Regions from separate parts of the Peribacillus sp. NPDC097198 genome, predicted to be linked through region 1. Evidence: predicted binding sites of a transcription regulator. Region 1 holds the regulator's gene; each other region holds the start of a gene.
What was found. Region 1 encodes LexA, which represses DNA repair genes until DNA is damaged. Its sites were predicted from a motif close to CGAACATATGTTCG; they were not measured.
Positions count from the first base shown of each region.

Region 2: a site for LexA is predicted at 2,896-2,909, ahead of ACIQXQ_RS08295 (Y-family DNA polymerase). Genes of this name have one in related genera too.
Region 3: a site for LexA is predicted at 3,355-3,368, ahead of ACIQXQ_RS04510 (YhjD family protein). Genes of this name have one in related genera too.

Region 1 covers NZ_JBIWDO010000003.1:392,312-402,558, reverse strand. Annotated here, with positions in the region: gene ACIQXQ_RS07410 (glucose 1-dehydrogenase) at 1-339, shown strand, start outside; gene ACIQXQ_RS07405 (YneF family protein) at 686-901, opposite strand; gene sirA (sporulation inhibitor of replication protein SirA) at 986-1,426, opposite strand; gene tkt (transketolase) at 1,702-3,708, opposite strand; gene ACIQXQ_RS07390 (DUF896 domain-containing protein) at 3,940-4,173, opposite strand; gene ACIQXQ_RS07385 (YneB family resolvase-like protein) at 4,238-4,894, opposite strand; gene yneA (cell division suppressor protein YneA) at 4,907-5,218, opposite strand; gene lexA (transcriptional repressor LexA) at 5,378-6,001, shown strand; gene ACIQXQ_RS07370 (hypothetical protein) at 6,194-6,481, shown strand; gene ACIQXQ_RS07365 (GlsB/YeaQ/YmgE family stress response membrane protein) at 6,652-6,888, opposite strand; gene ACIQXQ_RS07360 (peptide MFS transporter) at 7,642-9,135, shown strand; gene ACIQXQ_RS07355 (VanZ family protein) at 9,228-9,836, opposite strand; gene ACIQXQ_RS07350 (YqhV family protein) at 10,213-10,247, shown strand, end outside.
Region 2 covers NZ_JBIWDO010000004.1:112,274-122,520, forward strand. Annotated here, with positions in the region: gene ACIQXQ_RS08275 (MBL fold metallo-hydrolase) at 1-382, shown strand, start outside; gene ACIQXQ_RS08280 (SDR family NAD(P)-dependent oxidoreductase) at 379-1,170, shown strand; gene ACIQXQ_RS08285 (DUF3221 domain-containing protein) at 1,324-1,857, shown strand; gene ACIQXQ_RS08290 (NlpC/P60 family protein) at 1,913-2,572, opposite strand; gene ACIQXQ_RS08295 (Y-family DNA polymerase) at 2,969-4,228, shown strand; gene ACIQXQ_RS08300 (YolD-like family protein) at 4,254-4,586, shown strand; gene ACIQXQ_RS08305 (iron-sulfur cluster biosynthesis family protein) at 4,689-5,012, shown strand; gene ACIQXQ_RS08310 (alpha/beta hydrolase) at 5,059-5,967, opposite strand; gene ACIQXQ_RS08315 (YqkE family protein) at 6,092-6,355, shown strand; gene ACIQXQ_RS08320 (MarR family winged helix-turn-helix transcriptional regulator) at 6,607-7,044, shown strand; gene ACIQXQ_RS08325 (Ohr family peroxiredoxin) at 7,103-7,528, opposite strand; gene ACIQXQ_RS08330 (aldo/keto reductase) at 7,768-8,676, opposite strand; gene mciZ (Z-ring formation inhibitor MciZ) at 8,734-8,892, opposite strand; gene ACIQXQ_RS08340 (NUDIX hydrolase) at 8,968-9,519, shown strand; gene ACIQXQ_RS08345 (endonuclease Q family protein) at 9,520-10,247, shown strand, end outside.
Region 3 covers NZ_JBIWDO010000002.1:291,385-301,631, forward strand. Annotated here, with positions in the region: gene ACIQXQ_RS04490 (YitT family protein) at 1-694, shown strand, start outside; gene ACIQXQ_RS04495 (IDEAL domain-containing protein) at 757-948, opposite strand; gene ACIQXQ_RS04500 (competence protein ComK) at 1,283-1,849, shown strand; gene ACIQXQ_RS04505 (methyl-accepting chemotaxis protein) at 2,032-2,865, shown strand; gene ACIQXQ_RS04510 (YhjD family protein) at 2,923-3,297, opposite strand; gene ACIQXQ_RS04515 (TVP38/TMEM64 family protein) at 3,584-4,198, shown strand; gene lepB (signal peptidase I) at 4,232-4,795, shown strand; gene addB (helicase-exonuclease AddAB subunit AddB) at 4,984-8,478, shown strand; gene addA (helicase-exonuclease AddAB subunit AddA) at 8,475-10,247, shown strand, end outside.

The sequences.
Region 1 (10,247 bases):
TCAATCGTCAATATTTCTTCAATGAACGGGCTAGTGGCTGGTGCAATTGGTTATACGGATACAAAATTTGCCGTTCGCGGAATGACAAAAGCAGCCGCAATTGATTTTTCACGTTATGGAATCCGCGTGAATTCAGTACACCCAGGTGTGATTGAAACACCAATGGTAACCCAAGGCGATGCTGTTGAAGTCATCAAAGAATTTGCCAAACATATTCCTCTTAAACGCGTGGCACAGCCAGAAGAAGTCTCCAATCTCGTTCTTTTCCTAGCTTCCGAAGAATCAAGCTATTCTACAGGAGCTGAATTCGTAATTGACGGCGGATTAACTGCACAATAATATAAAATGACACATACAACACAGGTTGCCCTCTTTTATCTTGGGGCAACCTATTTTTCATTTAATGGCCATTTGAATGGGATCCCTTCTATCTCCTCTTTCCTTTCTGTATACCTAAATATCAATTTTTTCCAGTCCTAGCCCTTATAACTGATTCTTCTTCACGCAAAAAACCCCCTTCTCTGGTAGATTTCGTCAGAGAAAGAGGTTTCGGATCGTGATGAAAGATAAAGCAAACAAAAATTTATGATGAAAGATTACTCTGTAATGCATTTTATGATTTGCTCATCCTATAATAGCCATAATCAATCGATTAAAAATTAGTGCATAGCGATTTTCATGCTATTTATTTGGTTTGTTGTTTATTCATAGCACTCATCATTTGATTAATTTTCTTTTGGGACGGTTTCATACCCATTTGCATCATCATCATTTTCAACATTTGTTCGTTAATTGGCGGATTTTTCTTTAAGTAATCCATCATGTATTTACGAGCGATGAAAAATCCTAGCACTATTCCCAAAATCAATGCTAGTACGCCAACTAGAATGTAAACCCACATACTATTTCCTCCTTCATGTTGTCTAACATCAGTGTACTAGACCAAATATTATTATACAATACCCGCTAGCGAAAAGTCCCCCATTTAGACAAATTTTCTTTCTTTAATCGGTTTTAACCAACCATACTTTTCATGTTCAAAATCTATGGCTAGAAAACCTGGCTCGCATTTACGAATACATTCAAAGAAAGCAGTCTCCGCTTCAACGTCACCCTCAGATTTAAGTATTATGGATTCACCCTCAATAGTTAATGCTGCCTTGCTAGTTCCACTTGTTTTTTCTAAATAGTATTTACCGTTTTGCGACCAAAAATTCATCTTTTTCTTTAACCGCTGTTCAATAACCGCCTGCAATTGGATGACAGGCACTGTCTTAGTGACGTATTCGATTTGTTTTTGCAAAATACTCCTTAGTCCACCCTTTGCTTGAATATACTCCAAAAACAAATTGAAGAAAAGCTTTTCCCTACCATAATAATGATGGGCGAATTCATCTTCAATCAAAAAAATCTGATAGGTTCTCATTAGCCTATACCTCCCTAGGATCTCAATTTATAAACACATAGTAAAACGTAATGGCTTTTGCCATGAATCATTATAAACCTTTACCCATTTGACATATTTAATCGATAATTAATTATTCTTATTATATCTTGACAAAACAACAAGATATGTTGTTTACTGGAGAAATTTTCATCTTTTTTTGTCGAATGGGATTTTTTTAAATAAGTCCTCATATATCTTATACATAAGAAAAACTGACACCTCATAAATAGGTGCCAGTCATGTATTGCTCACTATTATTTAACAAGCATCTCTTTCACACGAGCTACTACATTTTCAACGGTAAAGCCGAATTCTTTCATGATTTTACCACCTGGAGCTGAAGCGCCAAAATGATTAATGGCTAAAATTTCACCTTCATCCCCTGTATAACGGTCCCAGCCAAAAGGTGAGGCCATTTCGATAGCCAGACGTTTTTTGACAGCCGGGTTGATGACACTTTGTTTGTAATCCTTGGATTGAGTTTCAAAACGATCCCATGATGGCATGCTGATAACGGAAACTTCAATTCCTTCTTCCGACAATGCTTGCTGTGCTTCGACCGCTAGGTGAACTTCAGAACCAGTAGCCAGTAGCAATGCATCCGCTACTTCTTTTTTAGCGTCTGATATCACATAAGCACCTTTTACCACACCTTCATAAGCAGTTTCTGATGTGTTTTTGATTGTTGGTAAACCTTGGCGTGTTAACACAAGAGCCGTTGGTTTATCCTTAGACTCAATAGCGACCTTCCAAGCTGCTGCAACTTCATTACCGTCAGCTGGACGTATCACACCGAGATTAGGCATGGCACGTAATGAGGCTAATTGTTCAATAGGCTCATGTGTTGGTCCGTCTTCACCGACAGCGATACTGTCGTGAGTGAATACATAGGTTACAGGAAGGCCCATTAAGGCAGCCATTCGGATGGATGGACGTAGATAATCAGAGAATACGAAGAATGTTCCACCGTAAACCTTGATGCCACCATGTAGCGTCATCCCGTTCAATGCTGCTCCCATAGCGAATTCACGTACACCAAACCAAATATTACGTCCACTATAATTTCCAGGCAATAGATCTGTAGCACCTTTGATGGATGTATTATTTGATCCTGCTAAATCAGCTGAACCTCCAATAAGGCTAGGTAGTTTTTTCGCTAATGCATTCAATACTTCTCCACTTGAAGCACGCGAAGCCAATGTCTTGCCTTCTTCATAAACTGGAATTTCCTGATCCCAGTCTGCAGGTAGTTCACCTTTTATAGAAAGCTCCAGCTGTTCTGCGAGCTCAGGGTACGCTTCTTTATATTTATTAAATAGTTCATTCCATTCTTGTTCTTTTTTATTTCCAGCTTCTACACAAGCTTCATTAAAGTGTGCATATACTTCATCCGGAACATAAAAGTCTTCTTCGAATGTCCATTTGTAAGCTTCTTTTGTCAACTTCATTTCATCAGCACCAAGAGGAGCACCGTGAGCAGCAGACTTACCAGAGCGGTTAGGAGAACCATAACCGATCACTGTCTTCACTTCGATTAAGGTTGGACGAGCTTCATCAGTCTTTGCTTCTTCAATGGCTTTTGCGATTTGTTGTAAATCGTTGCCGTCTTCCACTCTCAGATACTGCCAGCCGTATGATTTAAAACGGTCTGCTACACTTTCACTGAATGATTGGCTAAGATCTCCGTCAAGAGAAATATCGTTTGAATCATATAAAACGACAAGTCTTCCTAGTTGAAGATGGCCTGCTAAAGAAGCAGCTTCAGCTGAAACGCCTTCCATTAAGTCTCCATCCCCACAAATACTATATGTATAATGATCAACCACATTATAAGAATCACGATTGTAGCTTTCAGCCAAGTGACGTTCTGCCATTGCCATACCTACAGCCATTGCAATCCCTTGGCCAAGTGGTCCAGTAGTGGCATCTACTCCAGCAGTATGTCCGTATTCAGGATGCCCAGGAGTTTTACTTCCCCATTGACGGAAACCCTTTAAGTCATCCATTGTCAAGCCGTAACCTGATAAATGCAGGAGACTGTATAATAGCATGGAACCATGTCCTGCCGATAAAACAAAACGGTCTCTATTAAACCAATCAGGATTTTTCGGGTTATGATTCATATAATCAGTCCACAGCTTATATGCCATGGGAGCTGCACCCATAGGCATGCCTGGATGACCTGAATTAGCCTTTTCAATTGCATCGATCGATAATGTACGAATTGTATTAATAGAAAGTGCATCTAATTTATCTAACATGTGTAAAACATCCTTTCCTGTAGTGTACCTCTTTATATTATATTGACTAACTTAATATCACAACTAAAATAACCATTTCTTGCACAGCTAATTCAATTTTCTACTAATTAAGGATTCACCAAGGTTAGGTTAAACCAAAAAAGAGAATACATACATCGATGCATTCTCTTTTTTCACTTTACATTCCTCATGAGTAATCCTAATGATGGGGCCATCATCAGTCCTTATTGGTTAATGTAAACCTTTTTTTTCTTTAATATTTTTTATTTTTTGAGGCGTGACATCATTACCTTCTGGATCGATAACTTTAACATTTTCCAGCGTATCAGCCATCGAACGTCTAAATGTCTCCAAATACTCACTTCGTAAGGAAGTTTGCTCTTTCGCCTCTTCTACAGTTAAGCCCTCTCCTTTTGCTTTTTTAGAAAGTTCATTGATACGTGCCATTTTTTCTTTTGATAGCATAATTTTTCTCCTTTATATATACGGATATTGACATGGTATTAAAAAAAAAGTGAAATTACAAGTTCTATGATTGATTCTCCGGTATACCCTGCTGGTATTCCAAGAATCTGCGGTGTACCGTTGCTTTTGACACGTCATAGCCAAAGCCTCTCAGTGTTGCCGCAATCTCGGCAAAAGTTAATCCATTCGAACGCAGTTTCACAATTTCTTCTATGGGTACTTCTTTACGATCCCTGCCAGTGGAGTTTCTTTGGTTCTTCAGGTTTTTCTGGGGGCGGTAGCCATTTTCAACGGCCCTAAGCATACCACGTTTAATTTTCAGGTTATGTAGTTTGCGTTGATATTCTTCTACAATACCAACAATTTGGATAACCATGGCATCAGAGTCCGATAACTCTAATTCACCATCATGAGAAAGTGTGAAAATCTTCACTCCTTCTTTAAGTACAACATGAAACAAGGCAATTTTAGCATTTCCTCTTCCCAACCTAGTTTCATCTTGTATCAGGAGAACATCCGCTTCTTTTGTCTTAAAAAGATCAAGCATGTCAAATATCCCGTCACGGTTCAGTTCGTAACCACTTGCCTGCTCTCTTATTATTGAAACGACTTCCATGTCATTATGTTCTGCTAACTTTACTAATTCCTCTTCCTGCCTAGCTAGCGAGGTTTCCTGTGTTTCTTTTTCTGTACTTACCCGACAATAGATGACTGCTTTCATATGAACCTACCTTTACTGCTTACTAGCCAAACTTTGGACTACTTTTTCACTTTCAACTGGTATGACAATGATTTGACCTGCCTTAATCGTATCCGCCCTTACACCGTTATACTCTTCTATCCAACCAATGAATTCTTTTTTTGTCAATTCGGTTTGACCATATTCTTCTGAAATCTCCCATATAGTATCACCTTCGTTAATTTCAATCGAAAGGAAATCCTTATTTTGATTACTATCTAATGTGAAAGAGAATAAAATAGACAAGATAAATACAAATCCTGCTAATAGAATCGTATAGATATTATTTTTGCAAAATGTCTTCATTAATATCCCTCCGTAGCGAATGTACGTTCGTTTTTAGTTGATAATTGAATTATAATACGAACGTTTGTTTCAGTCAACAACCAAATTCGAACTTATGTTTGTATAGCATGGAGAGCCATGCTATAATATAGCAAAGAATTATAGAGAAGAGGTGCGTATATGACTAAACTATCAAAACGGCAGCAGGATATTCTTGATTTCATAAAAGATGAAGTTCGTCAAAAAGGTTATCCACCTTCCGTTAGAGAGATTGGCGAAGCTGTGGGACTTGCATCAAGTTCGACTGTACATGGACATTTATCTCGTTTGGAAAGCAAAGGCTTAATCAGACGCGACCCGACTAAACCAAGGGCCATTGAGATTTTAAATATAGAAGAATCTAATAACATTCCAAAAACAAACGTAGTTAACGTACCACTTCTCGGAAAAGTAACCGCAGGTATGCCGATAACTGCCATCGAGAACATAGAGGAATACTTCCCTCTTCCTGAAAGTATGGTTCCACATGATGATCATGTGTTCATGCTTGAAATTATGGGTGAAAGTATGATTGAAGCGGGAATTCATGATGGAGATTATGTCATTGTAAAACAACAAAGCAATGCCAATAACGGAGATATCGTCGTGGCCATGACGGAAGATGATGAAGCCACCGTTAAACGATTCTTTAAGGAACCGGATTACATACGGCTTCAGCCAGAAAACTCCAATATGGAACCTATCATTCTAAGAGATGTAACCATTCTTGGAAGAGTGATCGGGCTATATAGGCAAATTCACTAAAAGCGCGCAAATTGCGCTTTTTTTATTTGTTTTAAGTCTATGTATTACATCCTATGTATATGACAGAAGCAATATTATAATATTTTACTAGAGAGCATTGAATAACAAACCGAGTCAAAATAACAAGGTATAATTCTTTTATATCCGGTGAAATTAGTTCAATAGACATTTCTTTTTGAAAGTGGTGTTACTATGGATTTTCCGACGATACATACGAATTTTTGGGATGCTGTAATGGCTATCCCAACTATCATGATTTTGACCCAAATTATAAAGTTTCTCTTTCCTATCCCCCGAAGTTACGTACCCACTATTGCGTTATGTCTTGGTTTAATCATTTCTATATTCATAAGCCATCGGCATAACTTGACTACCGGGATTTTTATGGGATGGTTTTACGGATACGCCAGTATCGGTAATTACGCCGCACTTAAAACAGCTTTCGTATCCTTTAGGAACTCTGATAATCATTCGGATTGAGTAAACACTGATCGATCCTTTAATCGAAACCTCTATTTTTTTACGCAAAAAAACTGTCCAGTATTGTTGAACAGCATTTTCAAGCAATAATGGACACATATAGATCAGCTTTCTCTAAACCATCTACACGTGATTCTGGAAAATTTATTCAATCGTGTACCCTCTGCTTTCTACCTCCATCTTGTATTTCTCATGATAATGGATACAATGAACACTACAATTATGGCACCCAGTAACGCAGGCACAATGTAAAACCCTTCTGTTTCAGGTCCGATTGGCCCTAATATTGCAGTACCAAGCCATGCTCCAACAAATCCAGCAATGATATTTCCAATAATTCCACCCGGCATATCCCTTCCTAAAATCAGGCTTCCCAGCCATCCAATTATTCCACCAACAATTAACATCCAAATTAGCTCCAAAAATAACCACCTCCTTTCTCTAAAATTTATGAAATTTTTTTATTAATAGAACAGACTTGTGACTAATGAAAATCACTTTAAGCTCCTCAGGCAATAAACTTATCGGCTGCTTATATACTTCTACCTATATAGGTACTATAAAAGGCCGCCCTAAAAAGGGTGGCCTTTAGTGTTTGATCTTCCGTTCTCCCTACCACAAAGAAAACCATCCAGTAAGAATGGTTGAAAATTATTATTTGGTTATAATAATAAATGCCGCCAGATAACTGCAATTATCTGGCGGCACCACATGGTAAAAAAGAAAACAATTAAATTGCTTTCTATACTAGAATAAGTATTTTGGCTTCTTTTGTCGATATGACAATATTCCTATTTTCAATTATTTACACTATTTCCTACCATACTTTTTTAATATTTCAACCTTTATTCATCATCATTTTTTCTACACAACCATTTAAAATTGGATTTTCATAACTTGTTGAAGGTTCTTGCAATTCGAAACCCCAAATCATTTACTTATTGGATTATATATCAAATGAACGGTGCGTTTTCAATCCAAAGTGATTAAAGGGCTCTAATATATACCTTCTTACCTAATTATACTATTTCGATAGTCCTGCATTTTACTAAAATGGAATATAAACACAGGTTATTAAGAACTATTATTAAAATACACTAAATATTCTTTACAAGAGCTCTAAGAAAAGTTATTATACAATAATAAAAGGAGGAGAATGTATGTCATCAATAAATAAACAGAAAATTTTGGATAGCATTCCTCAAAAAGGTTTTTTCGGAAACCCTAAAGGACTATTCACTCTTTTCTTCACGGAGTTTTGGGAGCGCTTCTCCTATTATGGTATGAAGGCCATTCTTGTATACTATATGTATTATGAGGTATCTAAAGGCGGACTAGGTCTTGATGAAAAAACATCTCTAGCCATTGTATCCATCTATGGGTCGTTAGTATATATGTCCGGAATTATTGGTGGATGGTTAGCCGATAGGATCTTCGGAACATCGAAATCCGTTTTTTACGGCGGTATATTGATTATGCTTGGTCATATTGCCCTTGCGATTCCGGGCAGCATTTCCATGTTCTTCGTTTCCATGATACTAATCGTTATAGGTACAGGTCTTTTAAAACCTAATGTATCCAGTATTGTTGGAGAGCTATATGCGGAAGACGATAACCGTCGTGATTCTGGTTTCAGCATATTCTACATGGGAATAAACACGGGTGCATTCATTGCTCCGCTTATTGTCGGAACAGTTGGAATGAATTACAATTTCCATCTTGGATTCGGCATTGCAGCCGTTGGTATGTTTATTGGATTAATCGTCTTCATGGCTACAAAGAAAAAAAATCTGGGACTTGCAGGAATAACCCCTGTCAATCCTTTGGCTTCTAATGAAAAGAAATCTGTTTACACTAAGATTGGGCTAGCTATTATAATTATTGCCATCATTTGTGCAATCGCTATCTCAAATGGTCTCTTAACACTTAATAGCTTCATCGGGCTTGTTGGTATCCTTGGAATTCTAATTCCTACCATGTATTTTATTGTGATGTATCGTAGTCCGAAAACAACATCTGTTGAGCGTTCACGTTTACTAGCCTATATCCCTTTATTTATAGCAGCTGTTATGTTTTGGGCCATTCAAGAACAAGGCTCAACTATTTTAGCAAATTATGCTGATAAACGGACACAGTTAGAATTTGCCGGTTTTCACATTTCACCAGCATGGTTCCAATCTTTAAATCCATTGTTCATCATTACTTTAGCACCTTTATTCGCATGGTTATGGGTTAAATTAGGGAAACGTCAGCCAACTATACCCCAAAAGTTTTCGATTGGCCTATTCTTTGCTGGTTTATCATTCCTAGTAATTTTGGTTCCCTCTTATTTTGGAGGAGCCGGTTCATTAGTTAGCCCATTATGGCTTGTACTTAGTTATTTCCTTGTAGTAATTGGAGAGCTTTGCTTGTCACCTGTTGGTATGTCAGCAACCACTAAACTTGCTCCATCTGCGTTCTCAGCACAAATGATGAGTTTATGGTTCTTAGCCAATGCAGCAGCACAAGCATTAAATGCTCAAATTGTAAGATTTTACTCTGCGGACACGGAAATGGTCTATTTCGGGGCTATCGGAATCACTTCATTGATTTTAGGATTTATCCTATTGGCAATATCACCAAAGATTCAAGGCTTTATGAAAGGCTTACGTTAACACAAAAAAAGCCAGCTTCTCCTATCATGGAATAGCTGGCTTTTTTTGTTTTTCGTCAACACTGTATGTTACTGAACCCTACCGGATTTTCATTATGTACTCCGCTTTGCGGGGATAATATCTATCACTTTCACGAACCAACGATACAACAAATATCCCAAATATACCCCAATAAGGTTCAAAATAAGATCATCTATATCCAAACTTCCTCTTTGAAAAACATACTGGCATATTTCTATGATTGAGATTGAGAAAAAGGGAATAAAAAATTTTGGAATACCGGTCATCTTTTTTCCTTTTCTGGATAGCAGGTACAATCCAAATGGAATGAATAATCCTATATTGGCACTTAGATTATAAAAAGAAACAAGCCAATTCGAATCACCAGTCAAATAAGTGCTGATTGTAGATAACGGGATAATGTTATACGAATATTCCTGTCCTTCAGGTCGGAAGAAAAGTAAAACTAGCAAAGAGAAACTATAACCACTTATCGCTACCTGCCAATACAATCGGGGTAGTTTTATTGTTTCCCCCCTGACCAATAAGACGATCATCAACACAGAGACTACAATACAAACCCATACAACCATGATCACCCAAGGGTTCAAATAGAATAGGAGTTGAAGAAAAATAGGTAGACCACCGAAGAATAACCCCTGTGAGAACAGAAGCGTAAGCAATAGCGTTTTATAAGTCATATGGGGCCCTCCTTCAAACGAATACCATTACATCCTAGGCTATTGAGGACATACCGTCAATATGAAAGATATAGCGCTTGGTACAACACTCATAAGATTTCCTACTTTTTCTCTCCCTTGACATACTCCTTAACACGTAATTTCTGACCGACTTTTATTATATATATATATATATATATATATATTGGTATCTATCGGCTATCGTACTGTTTAGCCAAGAAAGATCTTGTCACCTGACTTCCACCTGACCCCCTTCATAAAGTCCATAACGATGGGTATTTTCAAATGGAACGACCACCGGGATAGGATAAAGTTGTCCTATTTTTTAAAATAGATTCATAAGATAAACGTGCACAAAAGTTCGGAGGGGAAAATCATGTTTATAGCTTTTGAAAAAGCCGTTCTTATAAT
Region 2 (10,247 bases), on a different contig from region 1:
TGGCGTTCGTCAACGGCCATTGCTTCAATACAATGCCTCCCTTCAAAAACTATTAGACTTTCCGATTTCTAAGGTTTATTCAGGACATGGGGGAGAAATTGATGGAGAGAAAGTGTCCGATTTGATTCGATATAGATTTGAGCGACAGCATAATCGGGCCATGCAGGTGAAAAGCATGCTCCAAGAAAAACCTTTAACGGGATTTGAAGTGTGTCAGCGCCTCTTCCCAAAAGTTTATCGTCAGGAAGTCGACTTGACACTCTCGGAAACGGTCGGTCAGTTGGATTATCTGGAGGATTTGGGTGAAATCGAATTGGAAATGCAATCGGGTGTCATTTTATATTCAAGTGCGACGACAGTTTCTAAGGGGATAATCTATTGAGTAAATTAAGCGGGAAAGTCATTGTCATTACCGGGGCTTCGGGAGGAATTGGAAAGGAAATTGCGATTCAATCTGCCCGACTTGGGGCAAGACTCGTTCTTTTGGCAAGGAGCCTGGATAAATTGCAGACTCTGAAGGAGAGCCTGACCAGCCAATACGGGGTCGATGTTTTTGTATGGAAGTTGGATGTTTCCGATACAGAACAAGTGGAAAGGGTCTTCGTTGACATCCACGACCAGGTCGGCACCGTGGATGTGTTGGTCAATAATGCCGGGCACGGCACGTTTAAAGAAGTCCTTGATACGGATTTAGAAGAGAGTAAAGGGATGTTTGCTGTCAATGTAATCGGCTTGATGGCCTGTACGAAGTTTGTGCTTCCACATATGAAGCGCAAACAAGCGGGGCACATCATTAATATTGCGTCACAGGCAGGGAAAATTGCAACACCTAAGTCCACACTTTATTCAGCCACTAAATTCGCGGTGCTTGGTTATTCGAATGCTCTCCGGCTTGAATTGATGGAAGACAACATTCATGTGACCACCGTCAATCCTGGGCCAATCGAAACCAACTTTTTTACTATAGCGGATGAATCCGGGACATATATGAAGGGCATTAAGAAATTCATGCTTAAGCCTGAGGATGTAGCAGCCAAAATCGTTGCTGCCATGCTAACTAATAAACGGGAAGTCAATCTGCCCGCCTGGATGAATATGGTGAGTAAGTTTTATACCTTGTTTCCAAGAATCACTGAGACCGTTGGGAAAAAAGCATTTTTTAAAAAATAGATACTTCTAAATATAAGTGAAGATTACTATTTTAATAAGAAATTAAGGGAGTGTCATCTGACATTCCCTTTTTTTGAATTTATTTGGATTATCTTTCCATCTTATGTAACCATTTCATTGGTGAATTCGTCTGTTTTATAGGAGGGATTTTGTATGAAGCTCGTTATGGGAAAGTCTTTTATCTTTTTATTCCTTTTTTTCATTCTGGGAAGCTGTCAATCCTTCTCTGAAGAGCAACCCCATAAGTCCATTGGCAAGGGAGAAGAAGGATTCATTACAGATTTAGATGATAAGCGGATTCTGATAAAACGGACGTATTACAAGGTGAAAAATCATACGTATATACAAGATGAACATGGGGCAAAGCTCAGTTATTCAGACTTGGCAATCGGGATGAAAGTTAAACCATGGTACGGTGGAGAGGTCGAAGAATCATTTCCTTCGAAAGCGGATGCAGAATTGATACGGATTTTAAAGGATGAAGAGAGTCTAGAAGAGCAAAAGGCCGTAACTGCTGCACTGGAGCATGTGACTAAAGCTCCTAGTCAGCGTTTCATGGTTCTTGAAATCATTCATTTCCCTTCCGAGCATGTATACAATATTGAAATGATGAATCGCTCCAACTTGGATGCATCATTTACTGTGACCGTAGACGATTCTACTGAAGAAATCTTATATCTAAAATAATAACAGGGCAGAATCAAATAGATTCTGCCCTGCTTCGTTTTAGTCTTATGTTTTTTTATAAAGTTTTTGCACCCAGGTATTTTGGCGCCCAATAGGAGTTATTCATATCGGTGATGGTAATTCCTTTAGAAGATGAAGCATGAATGAACTGATTGTTTCCAATGTAGATTCCAGCATGGGAAACACCCGTCTTTCCAGAAGAAGTATCAAAGAATACAAGATCGCCTTTTGATGGCGATGATACTTTCAATCCGGTATTCGCGTAAAGCTGGGATGTTGTCCGTGGTAGGGTAATTCCTTGTGATTTTTGGAATACATAATAGATGAACCCCGAACAGTCAAATCCTGCTGGTGTCGTGCCAGCCCATTTGTATGGTGAGCCTGTCAATGTTTTTGCATAATTAATCATGCTTGTATTATTGACATTATAAACACCTAGCGCATTGAAGGTATTTCTTCCTGCAATCCCATCGGCAGTCAATCCTTTAGCTTTTTGAAAGTTTTTTACGGCAGTTGTTGAATAGGTTCCGTAGTAAGTAGTCGATGAACCAGTATATGTGAAATAACCTTTAGTTTTTAATAGGGTCTGTAGTTGTTTGACATCACTATGTGTCATTCCGGGTCTGAGGGTTTGATCTCCAATATTTGCAAACGCCTGAAGTGGCGTCAGCATTAATGCAGAAGCAACAGCAGCTGAGGCAATCCATTTCTTCATGTATCTCATTTCCTCTCTCTATCTCTCTATTTTTCTTTAACAATATTATCCTACAATACCATTGTGACAATCAAACCAGTTTTTGATTACATTTTCATTACAAAAAATAAGTAGTAATACTTAGTGAAAATCAGCGAAATCGTTTTTCTTAAATAGTAAAAGGGTTAAAAGACTCGGTTCCCCTTTTAGGCAAGATACCAACTAATTATATTTATAAAAACTAGTTGGATATAATGGATTACTTTTAAATTAAAGGGTATTTATGGGTATTTAAAAAGTTCCCATAAATAGGTGGAAATTTGTCATGAAACTTCCATTGAATGCGAACGTTTATTCGTTTAGAATGAGGGATATAATATAAACACGAACATATATTCTGTATAGGGTGAAGAAAAAATGGATTATAGCATGATGCCGAAACAATCAATTATGTGTATTGATATGAAAAGTTTTTATGCTAGCTGCTCAGCGGTCATGCATGGATTGGACCCGCTCGAATGTTATTTGGCAGTGGTGGGTGATAAGAATAGGGAGGGGAGCATTGTGCTTGCGGCTTCTCCAAAGCTAAAGAAGGAATTCGGTATAAAAACCGGTTCCCGGAAGTTTGAGATACCGAAAGATCGACGCATTCTAGTCGTTGAACCCAAAATGGCCACTTATTTGAGAGTTTCGACGGAGATTACGCGCTTGTTTCACCGCTATGTTCCAAAAGAAGCGATTCATGTATACAGTGTGGACGAAAGTTTTTTGAAAGTTGATGGAGCGGCTTCTTTATGGGGGGATGCCTGGAATATTGCCAGGAAAATAAAAGATGACATTGAAAGGGAATTACAGATTCCAAGTGCAATCGGGATTGGGCCGAACATGCTGATGGCGAAGCTTTCTCTTGATCTCGAGGCCAAACATACAGGAATAGCTGAGTGGACATATGAAGACGTACCAGCTAAGCTTTGGCCGATTTCTCCGCTTCGTGAAATGTGGGGGATAGGAAGGAGGGTGGAAAAGACCCTTCATGGCATGGGAATATTCACTGTCGGGCAACTTGCCAATTATGACCTTCAATTGCTTGAAGCGAAGTTCGGGATTATGGGCAATCAGCTTTATCATCATGCCTGGGGAATCGATTTGTCAGATCTCGGGGCGCCGATCATCGAGGGGCAGGTCAGCTTTGGTAAAAGTCAGATTTTACTCCGTGATTACAAGGAAGAACACGAGATCAAGCAGGTTATGGTAGAAATTTGTGAGGAAGTCGGAAGAAGGGCTCGTACCCATAGGAAGGCTGGACGGACGATCAGTCTGAGCATTGGTTATAGTAAGGATGAGTTTGGCGGTGGGTTTCATCGCTCCCGTTCGATTGAGGAACCGACAAATATCACAATGGAATTGTATAAAGTCTGTCTTGAACTTTTTCATGAAAACTATCATAAGCAAAAAACGGTTCGTAGCGTTTCGGTCACACTCTCGAATATTGTGGATGATAATGAGATGCAGCTGACTTTATTTGATGCTTCACGGTGGAAAAAGCGGGAATTGAGTTATACCGTTGACCGCATTCGACATAAATATGGTTCAAAATCACTGTTGCGCGCGGTTTCGTATACGAAAGCCGGGACGGCCGTTTATAGAAGCGGATTGCTTGGCGGGCATAAGGCTTGACAAAGTCGTCAGAGGAGGAAAAAGAATGATTCATGATCGGGGGCGTATCAAATGGACATCCATGATGCTACCGGAACATGTGAAGATGTTGCGGGATTGGGTGGCGGAGGATAGCCATGAAGCAAGACGCATTCTCGATGAACAGCAGTTTGAAGAAATGAATGCTGTGATGGGGGAAGCGATGGAAGAAGGTAGAGAGGTCATGATTGCCTATTATGACAGAACCCGATACCAGCTTTTAATCGGAAGCATTCATTATTATGATGAATGCTTGCAAAGACTTCATATTATTGACCATTTTCAGCAACCACATTATATTCAACTTTCCCATATAGCGGATGTAAGATTGATGGAATAAGAATGGTGGGATTATCCCCATGGATGCACAAGAGTGCGGGAAAAGGACAGGGGTCCTTTTATCGTTTATAATGGGGGAATGGAACGAATAGGGGGAAATGAGATGTACATTGAATGGACAGATAGAGCAGCCGAAAAACTTTCCGATAAAATACAGGGAAAAGAAGGACATTTACAGTTGAAATATGATACAGATGGCTGTGGTTGCGTAGTAAGTGGCGTGACAGCTCTTTGGCTCGTTGACGAGCTTGAGGAGGATAATCAAAAAGTGGAGACCAATGGAGTTCCCCTTTATGTCGAAAAATCTAAAATGATTTTTCTCGATGATATCATGACAATAGACTTTGTGGTCGAAGCAAACTGCTTTCAGCTAAAAAGCCCGAATCAAATCTTGAATCCAAGGATGAGTTACTTTAATAAACTCTAAAAAAAGCAAAGGGAGAATCCCGATAGTCGTGGGATTCTCCCTTTGTCTATTTCAATACAAGCTGTTCGAGAAATTGGTCGATCCGTTCCTCATATTCCTTGGGATTAGCATTATATGATTGTGCGTGAGCCCCGTTTTTTGCGAGGTAAAGTTGTTTTGGTCCTTTTTTTGCTTCATATAATTCAAGTGTCATGGAAGCGGGAATGAAAGTATCAGGTTCACTATGAATGAACAGCACTGGTTTTTCGATATTACTAATGAAATCTATCGGTGATACTTCGTTCGTCCAATATCCATCACGAAGTTTGATGAACATGCGCCCAAGTGGAAAGATGCTCCAGGTTGGAAAAGGGATTTCCATACCGATTTGATGTTGAATTTGCTTTTCAAAATTGGAAAATGGACAATCGGCAATATAAAAATCTGCTCCATCTTCAAGCATGCCCGCATATAGAAGAAGGGTCACAGCCCCCATGGATTCACCATGAATGCCGAAGAAAAGATCTGAACCTTTACGTCTTTTTAACTCGTCAATCACGGCTTTCAAGTCGAATTTTTCATAATGTCCATAGCTGCTTGTTTTCCCACCGGAGTCTCCATGACGACGGTGATCATAGATGACCGCATTGAATCCACGCTTAAGGAAAATGTTCATGTACTTGATCGAGTTCGTTTTATTTTCTGTCACGCCGTGAGCAATAATGATCCACTTATTCGTAGGATGAGGTTCAATAAACATGCATTTCAAGGAATACCCAGATGGAGAAGGTACCCAGATTTCGCTTTTAGGCAGGGTATCAAAATCCTCTTGAATGAACCGTTTAGCCAAGACTTCACGATCTTTGATGGAATTATCTTCCTTCTTCTTCATGTACATGAGCCGATTAGAAAAATAAATACCGATGCCGACCATATACGTCAAGATGCCGGCAATTGCGAGACCCCATTTTTTCATGGTGAACCTCCTTGTTTTTAGTTTATTTTACCATGTTGAAAAATAAGAAAATACTGTTAAGAAATCGTCACGGGTAAAACCGGAGTCATGGTATAATAATGTATAATGTCAGGGGGTTTTAAGGATGAAAAAGAAACAGCCGCGCAATCAAAATCAAAGTAAAAAGCAAGAAAAAGAAGCATCGTCATCATTGAAACTTGGTGATATGCTCAATCAAGATATCATGTCGCAGCTTCGCCAAAAACAAAAAGAATTAAACGATGCGGAACAAGAGAAGAGAGCAGCAGAAGAAGAAAAGAAACGTCAAGAAAGAAAACAGCGTGAGAAAAATAAATCATTCGAAGAGCTGTTGGGTGAAAGTGATCTTAACTGGAAAAACTATAAATGATTTTAATGAAATCGGGATGTTTATTATGACCCGACCAAAAAAACTATAAATGGAAAGCATCTTCGTTGGTACCCATGTACTTATAACGGGGATGTTTTTGTATGAAGAAAATGACATGGAACAAATTAAATTCCTTCGTAATTCTGTTTGGATGGCCGAATCGCTTTATTTTATAAAGCATAACGATTATATTAAAAGTAAGTTTGATAGGTACCCGCTTATCGAATGGACTACTATTAGTTGGTGATGAAATGGAAAAAAGAATAGAATCTGTACTGGAAAATCAACTATGCTTCCTTCTATATGCAAATTCAAGGGAAATGACCAAGAAGTATAAACCACTACTTACCAAACTTAACGTAACGTATCCTCAATATCTCGTTCTGCTTTTACTATGGGAGCAAGACACGCTTACAGTGAAGAAATTAGGGGAGTTACTTGCACTTGATTCAGGAACGCTCACTCCCATGTTGAAACGGATGGAGCAGAATGGGCTCATTGTTCGTGAACGGTCCACTAAAGATGAAAGGTCTGTCATGATTCAGCTGACTCGAAAGGGACTTGATTTAAGGGAAGAAGCCTGTTTCATTCCTGAACGCATTTCGGATATGTCCGGTGAAGATAAGCAAGTGGTTGAGGATTTGAAAGCGTCGCTGCTTCAACTATTAAAAACCTTGCAAGCACTTTGAAGGAATAGAAAAACGCCTGGGTTCACTTCAAACCCAAGCGTTTTTTTGTGAAATTGCTTTATTCTACTTCAATTTCAATGGCAACATCCACATTGCCGTTGATTGCTTTTGAATAAGGGCACATTTGGTGAGCTTTATGAACGAAAGTTTCAAATGAATTTTTATCGATTCCTGATCCCTTTACGACTAATGTTACAGCCAAGCTGTATTGATGCATATCACCCATCAATAAACTGACATTGGCTGTGACGTTTGAAGTAAATGTAGCACCTTCAATCTTTCCAACCGATTGTAAAGCACTATCAAAACAAGCCGCATATCCTGCTGCAAAAAGCTGTTCAGGATTAGAAGCTTCAGGCATCTGTTTAGCCCTTGGCGTTCCGGGCATTGCAATATCAACCGTAAAGTTTCCATCAGCTGAAATGGCCGTTCCTTCTCTTCCTCCATCAACCGTTACAGACGTCGTAAATAGTGTTTTTGTCATTGTTTATCTCCCCAATCTTTTCATTTAGATTGTGCACAATTGAATTGTATAATATCAATTAAGAAATAGCAACAGAAAAGATCTTAGAAAGAACTCACCCTACACTTTTGCAGCTGAGTTATTTAAAAGTGTAGGGTATGACTCCCGGAATAAAAAAAAGCTATCCAACCGTAGGTGTACGGAAAGGATAGCTTTGCAGAGAAATGATTGCTAGTCTTTAAAGGGTGTTCAGGTTAGATTTATTCCCGGTGGTTTGCATATTTGCTTGCTTTGGTGAGTTGCTTCAACAGATCAAGTTCATCTTTTGAAAGAGAAGGGCTGTTGGCAGCCTGACAGTTTTCGCGAAGCTGTTGCACCGTGCTCGCCCCGGCTACGGCAGATGCAACGCATTGGTTCGATAATACATATTGCAGAGCCACAGCATTCAGCTTCTTGCCGGAAATCTTCTCTTTTAATTGTGGAAGTAAGTCCTTGAGTGCTTGATAGCTATAATCGAGGTAGCCGTCCTCACTAGCCTTGTTAAGCATTTTTTCACTTAGCAGCCCTTTGGCGAGAGGCCCCCGAGCAATGATGCTGACCTGCTTATTTTCCAAAAGTGGCATCCACTCTTCCGGACGGCGGTCCAGAAGGCTGTACTGCATCATCACGGAATCAATATCTGAATTCTCGACAAATGCCTTTATTACATTGGGCCGAATCGATGATATTCCATAGTACCGAATCAAACCTTCTTTTTTTAAGTCCTCAAAGGCTTCAATCGTTTCCTCCAAATTATCTTCAATCGTACCGCCATGCAGCTGATAGAGGTCAATATAGTCGGTGCCTAGTCTCTTTAGACTATCTTTTACGGCCGTCTTGATATAGTCACCAGATGGATCCCAGCTCCAGCCTTCTTTATTTTCCGTCCAGCGGTTTCCGACTTTCGTTGCTATGTACACTTGATCGCGAACTGGCTTTAGGCTTTCTCCCACAATTTCCTCGTTCACTCCAAAATCATATAAGTCAGCGGTGTCGAAGTAATTGATGCCTTCATGTAAAGCAGCCTTCACAATTTCGGCTGCCTTTTTTTGATCGGTTCCCAAAGACATGCATCCAAGTCCAATTTCGGATACAAGCAAATCCGAATTTCCTAATCTGCGTTTTTTCATGTTATCCTCTCCTTTATATCTTCATTGTAAAGGAGGAATCATTTTCACTCAAAGATTTCACTTGATCCTTTTTAAGGGGTGAGGTTCTTGTCGATGGATATCTGCAATCCAGTCATTGACATAAACATAGTCACTTTGTAGACTTTTGAGTTTTTGAACAATCTCCCAACTCTTTCCGGAGAAAACAATGCCATTTTCGAACACATGAATTTTCATCAAATCGCCCTCCATCCCTAGTATGGTAAAATGTATGAAGAATCATGCTGTAATTAGAACAGAGGAGTGGACAAGTTGAAAAAATTCGAAGAGAAAACATTATCAAGCAAAAAGATATTCACGGGTAAAGTAATCAATTTACAAGTGGATGATGTCGAGCTTCCTGATGGGAAAACGAGTAAACGAGAAATCATCAAGCATCCCGGGGCAGTCGCAATCATCGCTCTTACAGCTGAAGATAAGATCATCATGGTCGAACAGTACCGTAAAGCGTTGGAGAGAAGCCTGGTTGAAATTCCAGCAGGTAAGCTTGAAAAAGGGGAGGAACCCGTTCGGTCGGCAGAACGTGAACTTGAGGAAGAGACGGGCTATGAATGTGAAAGAATGGAGCATATCATCTCTTTTTATACGTCTCCAGGCTTTGCGGATGAGCTAGTCCATCTCTATTTGGCCCACAATTTGAAAAAGAAAAAAGATGCGGCACCATTGGATGAAGATGAGTTTGTCGAGGTGATCGAGCTGACATTGAAGGAAGCTCAAAACTATCTGGATGAAGGGAAGATCCAAGATGCCAAAACGGCCTACGCCGTACAATATTTGCAGTTGAAAAAGGCGTTGAATGAATAAATGAAAGAATACTATGCTGATTTCCATATTCATATCGGCAGGACGAGAAGTGGGAAGGCGGTTAAGATCACCGGAGCTAAAACGTTGACCTTCAGCAACATAATCGAAGTGGCAAGCGAACGAAAAGGACTCGATATGATAGGGGTTATAGACTGCCATTCTCCTGAGGTTATTGAAGAGATAGAAGCTGGAATTCACAATGGGGAAATTACGGAAATGGAGGGTGGCGGACTTCATTATCGGAACCTCACCATCATCCCAGGGTCGGAAATTGAAATATATGACCACAATTGCCATGGACCGATTCATGTTCTTGCCTATTTTCCAAATATGGAAGTGCTGAAGAGGTTTTCATCATGGATGAGTAATTATGTGAAAAATATTACGTTGAGTTCCCAGAGGATTTATTGTGACGGGCGAAAGTTGCAAGAAATCGTCAAATCCCTTGGAGGGCTGTTCATCCCTGCGCATGTTTTCACCCCCTTTAAAAGCTTGTACGGTAAAGGCGTAAAGGAAAGCCTGGCGGAAGTGTTCGATCCGAAGCTCATTGATGCCATCGAACTTGGTTTAAGCTCGGATACCTATTTGGTGGAGGACATAAAAGAATTGAAATCGTATACCTTCCTGACGAATTCCGATGCCCACTCCCTTGGAAAGATAGCCCGTGAATATCAAATGCTATTACTTCAAGAACCGAGTTTTACAGAGTTGGAAAAAGCGCTTAAGGA
Region 3 (10,247 bases), on a different contig from region 1:
AGGAATCATCACCCCAATCAATACAGGGGTATTGAATTTTATATTGAACCTTCCGCTACTCATTGTGGGCTATTTAAAGTTGGGGAGACGTTTTATCACTTATACGATATTATCAGTTGTCGTGATATCGGTGAGTTTGTATGTTATACCGATTCATGGCGTTTCGACGGAGCCGATATTATCTTCTTTGTTCGGGGGAGTCATTTCGGGCGTTGGCATCGGCATTATCTTTCGTGCTTCAGGGTCATCGGGAGGATTTGATATCATTGCCATGCTCCTGGCTAAGAAGAGGGACTTCCCGCTTGGGACATTGCTATCAGGGATGAATGCGGTTGTGGTGATTGCTTCTGGATTCAAGTTTGGATGGGATGCGGCATTATACACATTGATTTCGATTTACGCGGCAGGCAAAGTGATCGATACGATCCATTCCAATCATATTAAATTGACGTTAATGATCGTCACAAAAAAAGGTGATGAGATGAAGGATCGGCTACTTACTAATTTATACCGTGGCATTACGGTCATGGACGGGCAAGGTGCCTATTCGGGTGAGCAGAGCAAAGTGATGATGACGGTCATTACACGCTATCAGTTAACCGATGTGAAGGCGATGATCAAAGAAGTGGATCCGGATGCCTTCGTTAATATCACGGAAACGACTGAAGTCATGGGAATGTTTCATAAAGAATGATAAACGGATAAAAGCCCCCCATATAAGGGAGGCTTTTTTGACTTTATATTTCACATGGCTGCTTAATTTCCAAATTGTTTCAATAGAGTATTCATTTCATTACTCAGTTTTAGGAATAGAGGTTTGTCTTTAGTATCTAGAGCATGATCGATTTCTTTTGCCAGGATATTTTTTTTAGTAGTGAGAATGGATTCCATTATAATCATATCGATTAACATTTCCTGAACGGCAGCATCATTTTTAACTTCACTCATGGATAAAGACTTCACTGACTCTGAATATGATTTATCATTTTTCAAAGTAACCACCCCTGACCCTTTTTATTAGTATATGGATTTGAGGATGTAAAATCAACAGAAAATTTAAAATAATTAGAAAAAAATATAAATGTGTCGTTAAAATGACGAGGTCACATGGCTGGTTAAATAATTCTTAATTTTTTGTGAACTTAAATGTAACCTGTATTATTTATGCTATTATAGTGGAGAATTTAACGCGTTTTCGGATAAATCTTTCATGTGGAAGTCATCATCCTTTTTTGCAAAGTTGATATTCCATAAAAATAAATGAGGTAGAGGTGGATGTAATTTGAATGAAAGCACTCAGGGATTAATCGAGGAATATGAAATCACCCCGTATACACTTATGGTCATGCCCATTAATTATGGAAGTAAAATTTACTCCCGGATCATTGAATTGGAAGATGAGTTCATTTCCCCATTCAAGCCTTTGGATATAATCAAGAAAAGCTGTGAGTACTTTGGCTCCAGCTATGGGGGAAGGAAAGATGGTACAAAACAACTCATAAATATCACCCATAAGGCACCAATAGCAATCGATCCAACCAGTTCCATTTTCTTCTTTCCGACTACATCTCCCTTGCGCCCCCAATGCACCTGGTTAGCACATGAACATGTAGTCTCCTTTGTCCGACTCAATTCCAAGCAGACCACCGTCACATTCAGGAACAGAAAAACATTCGACATAGATGTATCAAGCAGTTCATTTGAAAATCAGCTGCACCGGACCTCCTTTTTGAAATCCAAATTGATTCAAAGGATCGAGGAAACGAAAAGGAAATCCTTTTACTTATTTACCGAAACGGATGGTCTTAAAACTTCGGAAATGACATCGAAATATCCATTGCTAAAATAATCAGTGTGTTCAGGAAAAGGCGTTGTTTCTCTAGTGGAGGCAATGTCTTTATTTAGGTTATTTTCAAAGGGGAGGAGGACCTCCTTCGATTCATGATAAAGAATAGGGGGTGAAAAAATATTTACTAAAGGGGGAATCTTTGGTAATATTTAGCCTTAGAATAAGGATGGAGTGTTACAGCAATGTATAACAGAATGTACGGAAAAGTCGAATCGCTAGAAAGTTTAGTAAATATGGTACCTATAATTAAAGCTGCTGTGCCTTCTGATTTGTCGATTGCCATATGTGATTTAGAGAAATTCATTGCTTATTTTCCAGGTGAAAGTATAAATATGCATATCCAAAAAGGGCAGTCGTTAAATCCAGAAGAACCCCTCGCCGTGGCATTGAGTGAGGATAAACCATTAAGGGCTGATGTACCAGCTGATTTTTATGGGTTCGAGTTTACTGGAACGGCCGTGCCCCTACATGATAAAAATAATCAAGTCATCGGTGGCATAGCTATCCAGTTACGCAGGCAAAGTGAATTAAGAACGATTGCGGATCAAATTTCTGTATCGCTGAGCCAGGCCAATGAGCGGATTACGGATATTGCAAAGGGATCCTATACCTTAGCGGATGTTTCCAACCAACTTCTTACATCTTCCGAAAAAGCCGAAGAGGACGTTAAAAATACGGATGAGATCTTGTCAATGATTAAAAGGGTGGCGACCCAAACCAATTTATTGGGATTAAATGCCGCCATAGAGGCCGCGCGAGCTGGTGAAAAAGGCAAAGGGTTTGAAGTGGTGGCTAAGGAAATCAGGAAGTTTTCTAAAGAAACTGTCGCATCCACGGAATTGATTCGTGAAAAACTTGTGCAAATCGAAGAAGTGACCAAACTGATGGGGACCTCGATTAATCGAATAGCTTCCGTGGGTCAAGAGCAGGCTGCTTCCATTCAGGAAATTTCAACTTTTGTAGAAGAAATCAAAAAGATGTCTGATGAGCTCAATCAATTTACCGATAAGTTATAAGAGGAAGTCAACAGCTTTTGTTGGCTTTTTATTTGTTCACCGAAAAAAGCAGGGGTGTTAAATTTTTTCAGGTTTATGCACCCTTTCAAAAAAGTAATAACACAGAATCTCTTCCGTTTTATTACGAAGGCGGGGATTGAAATAGTTATGATGCTCTTCATACCCTTTATATAAAAAGCAATACATCGTGAATGATTCGTCGCCGTTTAATTTGCTTACCTTGATATTCCCCTTGCGCAAATAGCGACGAACCTCGACGAGATCCTCCTGGACTGACTTTAGAGCACGCTCAATAAGTTTTGAATAGGGCCTTTTTAATTTAAACGGACTTGATTCGATGACCTTGAGATCCCGGTTTAAGATTGTAATCACCATGGGAAGGTAGATGGCTTTTTCAATCATATTTCGGTCAGCCTCTGGAATACGGGTCATCATGACCGCCCCTTTCTAATTAACGTTCTCTTATTTTATGTATGTCGGATAATTTATAGAACGTATGTTCTGTTTAATATCCTAACTTAAGTGGATTTGATATGCAAGCGCTTTTGTCAATCACGTGAAATTTTCGTTAATAAGATTATGATTTCCTGAGTTAGGGAAAGTATGATGATAGATGGGTAATTATTCTTGCAATTTAAGAAGAAAGTGTTATATCTAAATTAGAACGGTTTTATTATGTGATGCTGCTTGAATAGAAAGCAAGCCAAGGGAGATAGTCATGAATTTGGATACTATATTTGAGTGGATTACTCTTGAACATATATCAGGGCTTATTCAGCAATATCGTTCATTCGGCCCGATTCCAGGAATTTTGTTGCCGATGTTAGAAGCGTTTTTGCCTTTTTTACCTTTATTTGTGTTTGTCGTGGCCAATGCTACAGCTTTTGGCCTATGGTGGGGTTTTTTATTTTCTTGGATTGGGGCGGTAGGTGGAGCGTTTCTGGTCTTTTTTGTTTTTAGACGATATGGACAGATGAGATTCTTCCGTTTTCTTCAGAAACATAAACAGGTGCAAAGATTGATGAACTGGGTGGAAAGCCATGGTTTCAGTCCATTGTTTCTCTTGCTTTGTTTCCCCTTTACGCCATCTGCCCTCGTTAATATCGTTGCAGGGCTCTCGAAGGTTAGCACGTTACAATATGCGCTGGCGGTAATCGGCGGAAAGGCAGTGATGATCTTTACGATCAGTTTCGTCGGATACGATATTGTATCATTGATTCAAAAACCATTACGTACCGTGATTGTCGGAATCATCATTTTCATCCTTTGGGTTGTCGGAAAAAGATTGGAAGTAAGGCTAAATAAAAGCATGAAAAAAGAAGAAGGGAAATAGCTTAGAATATACAACTAGTAGGGGTTGGGGAATCTGAGAAAATCAAAAAAGCATTCAGTATCCGACTGGATAAAATCAGGCGTGCTAGCCTTTATCATTTACATCTTGATCCGTACCTTTTTCTTTTCAAGCTATGCCGTAGAAGGGGAGTCCATGCAACCTACACTGGGTGAAGGCGATAAACTCATTGTAAATAAAGTGAAATACCAAATCAGCGATATCAATCGATTTGATATTATAGTTTTCCATGCGCATGTCGGGGAGAATTATGTAAAACGGGTAATAGGTGTTCAAGGAGACGATATTCGTTATGAGGATGATTGGCTATACATAAATGGTAAGAAAGTGACTGAGCCTTACCTTGATCATTTAAAGGTAGGATACCCGGGCCAGGATTTTACGGGTGATTTTACATTGAAAGAATTGACGGGCAAATCCATAGTTCCTGATGGCAAGCTTTTCGTTATGGGTGATAATCGACTCGAAAGTGAGGATAGCCGGCACCTAGGTTATATTTCAATGGATAAGGTAGTAGGCAAAGTCGATGTAAGATATTGGCCATTACAAGATTTCAATGTGGATTTTATAGGTGAATGACTGTGGGAGCCCTCTATAGGAAGGGCTTTTTTTTGAACGGAATACGAACGTATGGTTGGTTTTCGTCGTTAGAAAGCGGTAAACTATAGGGAAAAGAGACATAATTGGAAGAAGAATCGTGTCAAAAAATAGACAGTATTTCTGGTATGATAGGTCTAGAGATATTGAAATAAAAAGGGGGGAAACAGATGTCACTCCGGTTTTTAATTGGAAGGTCGGGCACAGGTAAAACATCGAAGGTATTGGATGAAATCCGCAACGGGCTAATGGAGAATCCTGAAGGGAATCCGATCATCTATCTGGTTCCTGATCAGATGACATTTTTATCAGAATATAAATTAATTAAGACGCCGGGACTCGAAGGAATGATTCGGACGCAAGTATTCAGTTTTAGCCGGCTTGCATGGCGAGTTCTCCAGGAGACAGGTGGCATGAGCCGAATCCATTTGGACAGTGTCGGCGTTAATATGTTGATACGGAAAATCATGGAGGATAAAAAAGATGAATTGAAAATGTTCCGCCGATCAGCGGACAAGCAAGGATTCGTCTCCCAGATGGAGCAGATGCTTGCCGAATTCAAGCAGTACTGCATCCAGCCGGGTGATATTCGGAGGTATTTGGACGAAAAGTCACCGGGTGGTGGTGGAGTACAAGATAAATTATCTGATCTTGAGCTCATTTATCAGTCATTTGAGGATGAAATGATCGGAAAATATTTAGATTCAGAGGATTATTTCACTTTACTGATAGAAAAAATGGCAGAGTCTTCGTATATAAAAAATGCAGATATCTATATAGATGGTTTTTACAGTCTGACGCCACAGGAATTAATGATCGTGGAAGAAATGATGAAGCTATGTAAGAGTGTGACCATCGCATTGACGCTCGACCAGCCTTATAGGCAATTTGCGCCGGATGATCTGCATTTGTTCAGGCAAACGGGAAATCTCTATAACCAGCTTTATCAAGCGGGACAAAGAACGGGGGTCTTTATCGAACAGGACCACATTCTGAACAGCACGGCGAAGTTCAATCGAAATCCTGGGCTGAAACACCTTGAAACATATTTTGCGCTTCGTCCCGCACAAAAGTACGATCAGCCATCTGGTGTAACGATTGCTCAGGCCGTTAACCGAAGAGCGGAGATTGAAGGGGTGGCTCGGAACATCCTGACGCTTGTCAGACAAGGTCAGTGCCGTTTTCGCGATATTGCGATTCTAATGCGAAATGGGGATGCGTACGAAGATATCCTCCAGACGGTCTTCCGTGACTATCAAATTCCGCTTTTCGTCGATTCCAAACGGACGATGCTCAATCACCCATTGATTGAGCTGATCCGGTCAACACTTGAGATCATCAATGGGTTCTGGCGTTATGAACCGGTCTTTCGTGCCATTAAGACCGAACTTCTATTTCCCCTGCAACAAAGTCATGACAGAATGCGCGAACAAGTAGACAAACTTGAGAACTACGTGCTTGCCAGGGGAATCAAAGGGGCTGGATGGACCACAAAAGATCGTTGGACCTACCGTCGCTTCCGTGGATTGGAGCTTGAGGACCGTTCCCAGACGAGTAAGGAAATGCAACTGGAGCAAGAGCTCAATGATTTGAAACACCTATTTACAGAGCCCATCATTAAGCTATCAAAACGGGTGAAGAAGTCGGCGAATGGAAGAGAATTATGCGAGGCCCTTTATTTGTATTTGGAAGAATTGCATGTACCGGAAAAATTGGAAAAGATGAAGCTTGAAGCAGAAGAGGATGGCGATCTGGTGTCAGCCAGGGAACATGAACAATCGTGGAATGCGGTTGTTGATTTGCTTGATCAATTCGTGGAACTGTTAAGTGAAGAGGAAATCTCGATGAAACAGTTTGCAATCATTATAGAAGCAGGTCTGGAATCATTGGAATTTTCCTTAGTGCCACAGGCAATCGATCAAGTCCTTGTCGCTAATCTGGACCTGTCCCGATTGGATGACGTGAAGACGGCTTTCGTCATTGGCCTGAATGAAGGGGTCTTACCAGGAAAAGCCGTTTCTGATGGAGTGTTTTCCGATAGTGACCGCGACATGCTTTTGGCGAGCGGGCTTGATGTTGCTCCAAGTTCAAAAGTTCGTCTTTTGGATGAGGAATTCACGGCCTATAAAGCCTTCACTACACCTTCGGAATCCCTTTATTTATCTTATCCACTCGCTGATGAAGAGGGAAAATCCCTTCTCCCGTCCTCTTATTTAAAACGAGTGAGGGATGTATTGCCGCATGTGAACGAGGCTTTTTATATGAACGATCCATCTGATCTGCCTGCCGGGGAACAGGTGAAATATGCAGCGAACTCAGAAGTGGCCCTGTCTTATCTGGCTGCGCAATTACAGTTGAAAAAACGGAACTACCCAATCCATCCGCTTTGGTGGGATGTCTATAATTCCATCATGGAGGACGAGACGGTTGGACCGACAGCCACTAAGGTGCTATCGAGTCTTTTTTACCAAAATAAAACCATGAAACTATCAGAGGAAACGAGTAAGCAATTATATGGCGAAACCATTCTGACTAGTGTATCGAGAATGGAAATGTTCAATAGCTGCCCGTTTTCCCATTATGCCGCACATGGCTTGAAACTAAGGGAACGACAGGTTTTCCGTTTGGACGCACCGGATATCGGTGAGATGTTCCATGGGGCGTTAAAAATGATTTCGGATTATTTAAATGAGCATGATATCCCGTGGTCTTCTTTGACCAAGGAGCAATGTTTGGAGTTGGCTAGGAAAGCGGTGGAACAGCTTGCACCAAAGCTCCAGAATCAAATCCTGCTAAGTACGAACCGCCATCATTACTTGCGCAGAAAGCTGGAGCATGTGATTGGCCGGGCTTCGATTGTCTTGAGTGAACATGCCAAGGTTAGTGGGTTTGCCCCAATCGGTTTGGAACTGGGCTTCGGAAAAAATGGAGAACTGCCCCCACTTTCGTTCACTTTGAAAAATGGGACGAAAATGGAATTGATTGGTCGGATTGACCGTGTTGATAAGGCCGATGAGGATGAGGGTGGCGTCTATTTGCGTATCCTTGATTATAAATCGAGTGAAAAGGAATTGAACATGAGTGAAGTCTACTATGGGCTTGCCCTGCAAATGCTGACCTATCTCGATATTGTCGTTTCACAATCCCAATCGCTTATCGGTAAAGAGGCGATTCCAGCCGGTGTCCTTTATTTCCATGTTCATAATCCGGTCGTGAAATCAAAAGGCATGCTTAGCTTGGATAAAATCGATGAAGAAATTTATAAGAGTTTTAAAATGAACGGCCTAGTATTAGATCAAACCAACGTAATCAAGATGATGGACACGTCCCTTGATATAGATACTTCCAGTAAATCGGATGTCATACCTGCCGGATTTAAAAAAGACGGTTCTCTTTTAGCGGCCTCTAAAGTGGCCAGCCGTGAAGACTTCTCCTTGCTTAACCAGCATGTTCGAAAGGTCTATCAAGAGTCAGGTGACCGAATGGTCGACGGGGATGTTGGCATAACCCCATATAAAATGAAAGAAAAAACGCCATGTACTTTCTGTTCATTCAAATCCGTCTGCCAATTCGATCAGTCGCTCGAAGAGAATCAATTTAGGAATTTGCCACAGAAAAAGCAAAATGATGTTCTCGATTTATTAAGGGGGGAGGGTGAAAGATGAGTAAAACGATGATTCCCGCCATTCCTGAAGGCGTGACATGGACAGAAGAACAATGGAAAGCAATTTGGGCGAAAGACCAGGATATTTTGGTGGCCGCCGCTGCAGGATCCGGGAAAACAGCGGTGCTTGTCAACCGGATTATCCAAAAGGTCATATTGGAAGATAATCCAATCGATGTGGATGAGCTATTGGTGGTGACCTTCACGAATGCATCGGCCGCCGAAATGCGCCATCGAGTTAGTGAAGCATTAGAAAAGGAAATCAGTAAAAATCCCCATTCACAGCATTTGCGTAAGCAGTTAAGCCTGATTAACCGTGCGTCCATTTCCACGCTTCATTCTTTCTGTTTAGAAGTGATCAGGAAATATTACTATTTGACGGATATTGATCCTGGATTCAGGATTGCCGATTCCACGGAAGCGCAGCTTCTGCGCGATGAAGTGATGGAAGAACTTTTCGAGGAGCAATATGGCCAAGGTGACAATGAAGCATTCTTTAAATTGGTCGATGCCTTTACAAGCGATCGAAACGATGATGCACTGCAAAATATTGTCCGGTCATTGTATGATTTCTCCCGTTCGAATCCAGATCCCGACCAATGGCTAAATCATGCAGCCCAGATGTATGATCTGGCGGAAGGGGCAGGGATAGATGATCTTCCATTTATCGAGTCCCTACAATTCGATATTGGTTTGCAGTTGGATACGGCAAAGGATTTGTTGGAGCGATCTCTAGAATTGACAAAGGTTCCGGGTGGTCCTGCTCCAAGGGCAGAAAACTATTTAGCCGATCTTGATTTGGTCGCGAAACTGGCCCGCGTGAAAGATTCTTCCTGGAATGCTCTTTATGAAGAAATTCAAAACGTGAAGTTTGGAACGGCAAAGCGTTGTACGGGAGAAGATTTTAATAAGGAAATTGTGGATGAAGCCACGAAGCAACGTGATAAAGCGAAGAAAATTATTAAATCTCTGCAAGAAGAGCTTTTTTCACGTAAGCCTGAAAGCTATCTACGTGATATCCGGGAATTGAAGGGGTATGTCGATACACTCATCATGCTCGTAAAACAGTTTGAACAAAGGTTCTTTGCTGCAAAGTCCGAAAAGAACTTGGTTGATTTTGCCGATTTGGAGCATTATTGCCTTGATATTTTGACGGGTGAAACCATAGATGGGGAACGCACGCCGTCAGAGGCCGCCATTGAATATCGGAATCAATTCAAAGAGGTGCTTGTCGATGAGTATCAAGATACGAATCTAGTTCAGGAATCCATTTTAAGATTGGTGACGGCAGATGGTGAATATAGTGGAAATCTGTTCATGGTGGGCGATGTTAAACAATCGATTTACCGTTTCAGGCTTGCTGAACCGAATTTGTTCCTTGGAAAGTATTCGCGCTTTACCCATGATGGCGCTGATTCGGGATTGCTAATTGATCTAAACCGTAATTTCCGGAGCCGGAGAGAAGTGCTTGATGGGACGAATTTCTTGTTTCAGCAACTAATGGGGCTGACTGTCGGTGAGATTGATTATGATGAGGATGCGCAATTGAAAAAAGGTGCGCCATATCCCGAAGATAAGGAATATCCCATTGAACTTCATTTAATTGATGGAGCAGCAGATACAAGTGAAGCCGGACAGGATAACGAGGATTCAGAGGTAGGTTTTGAAGCCGAGGAATTGGAAAAAGCGCAACTGGAAGCTAGGATGATGGCGAGGCTCATAAAACAGGCCATAAACGAGAAACAGCAAATCTATGATACGAAAACCAAG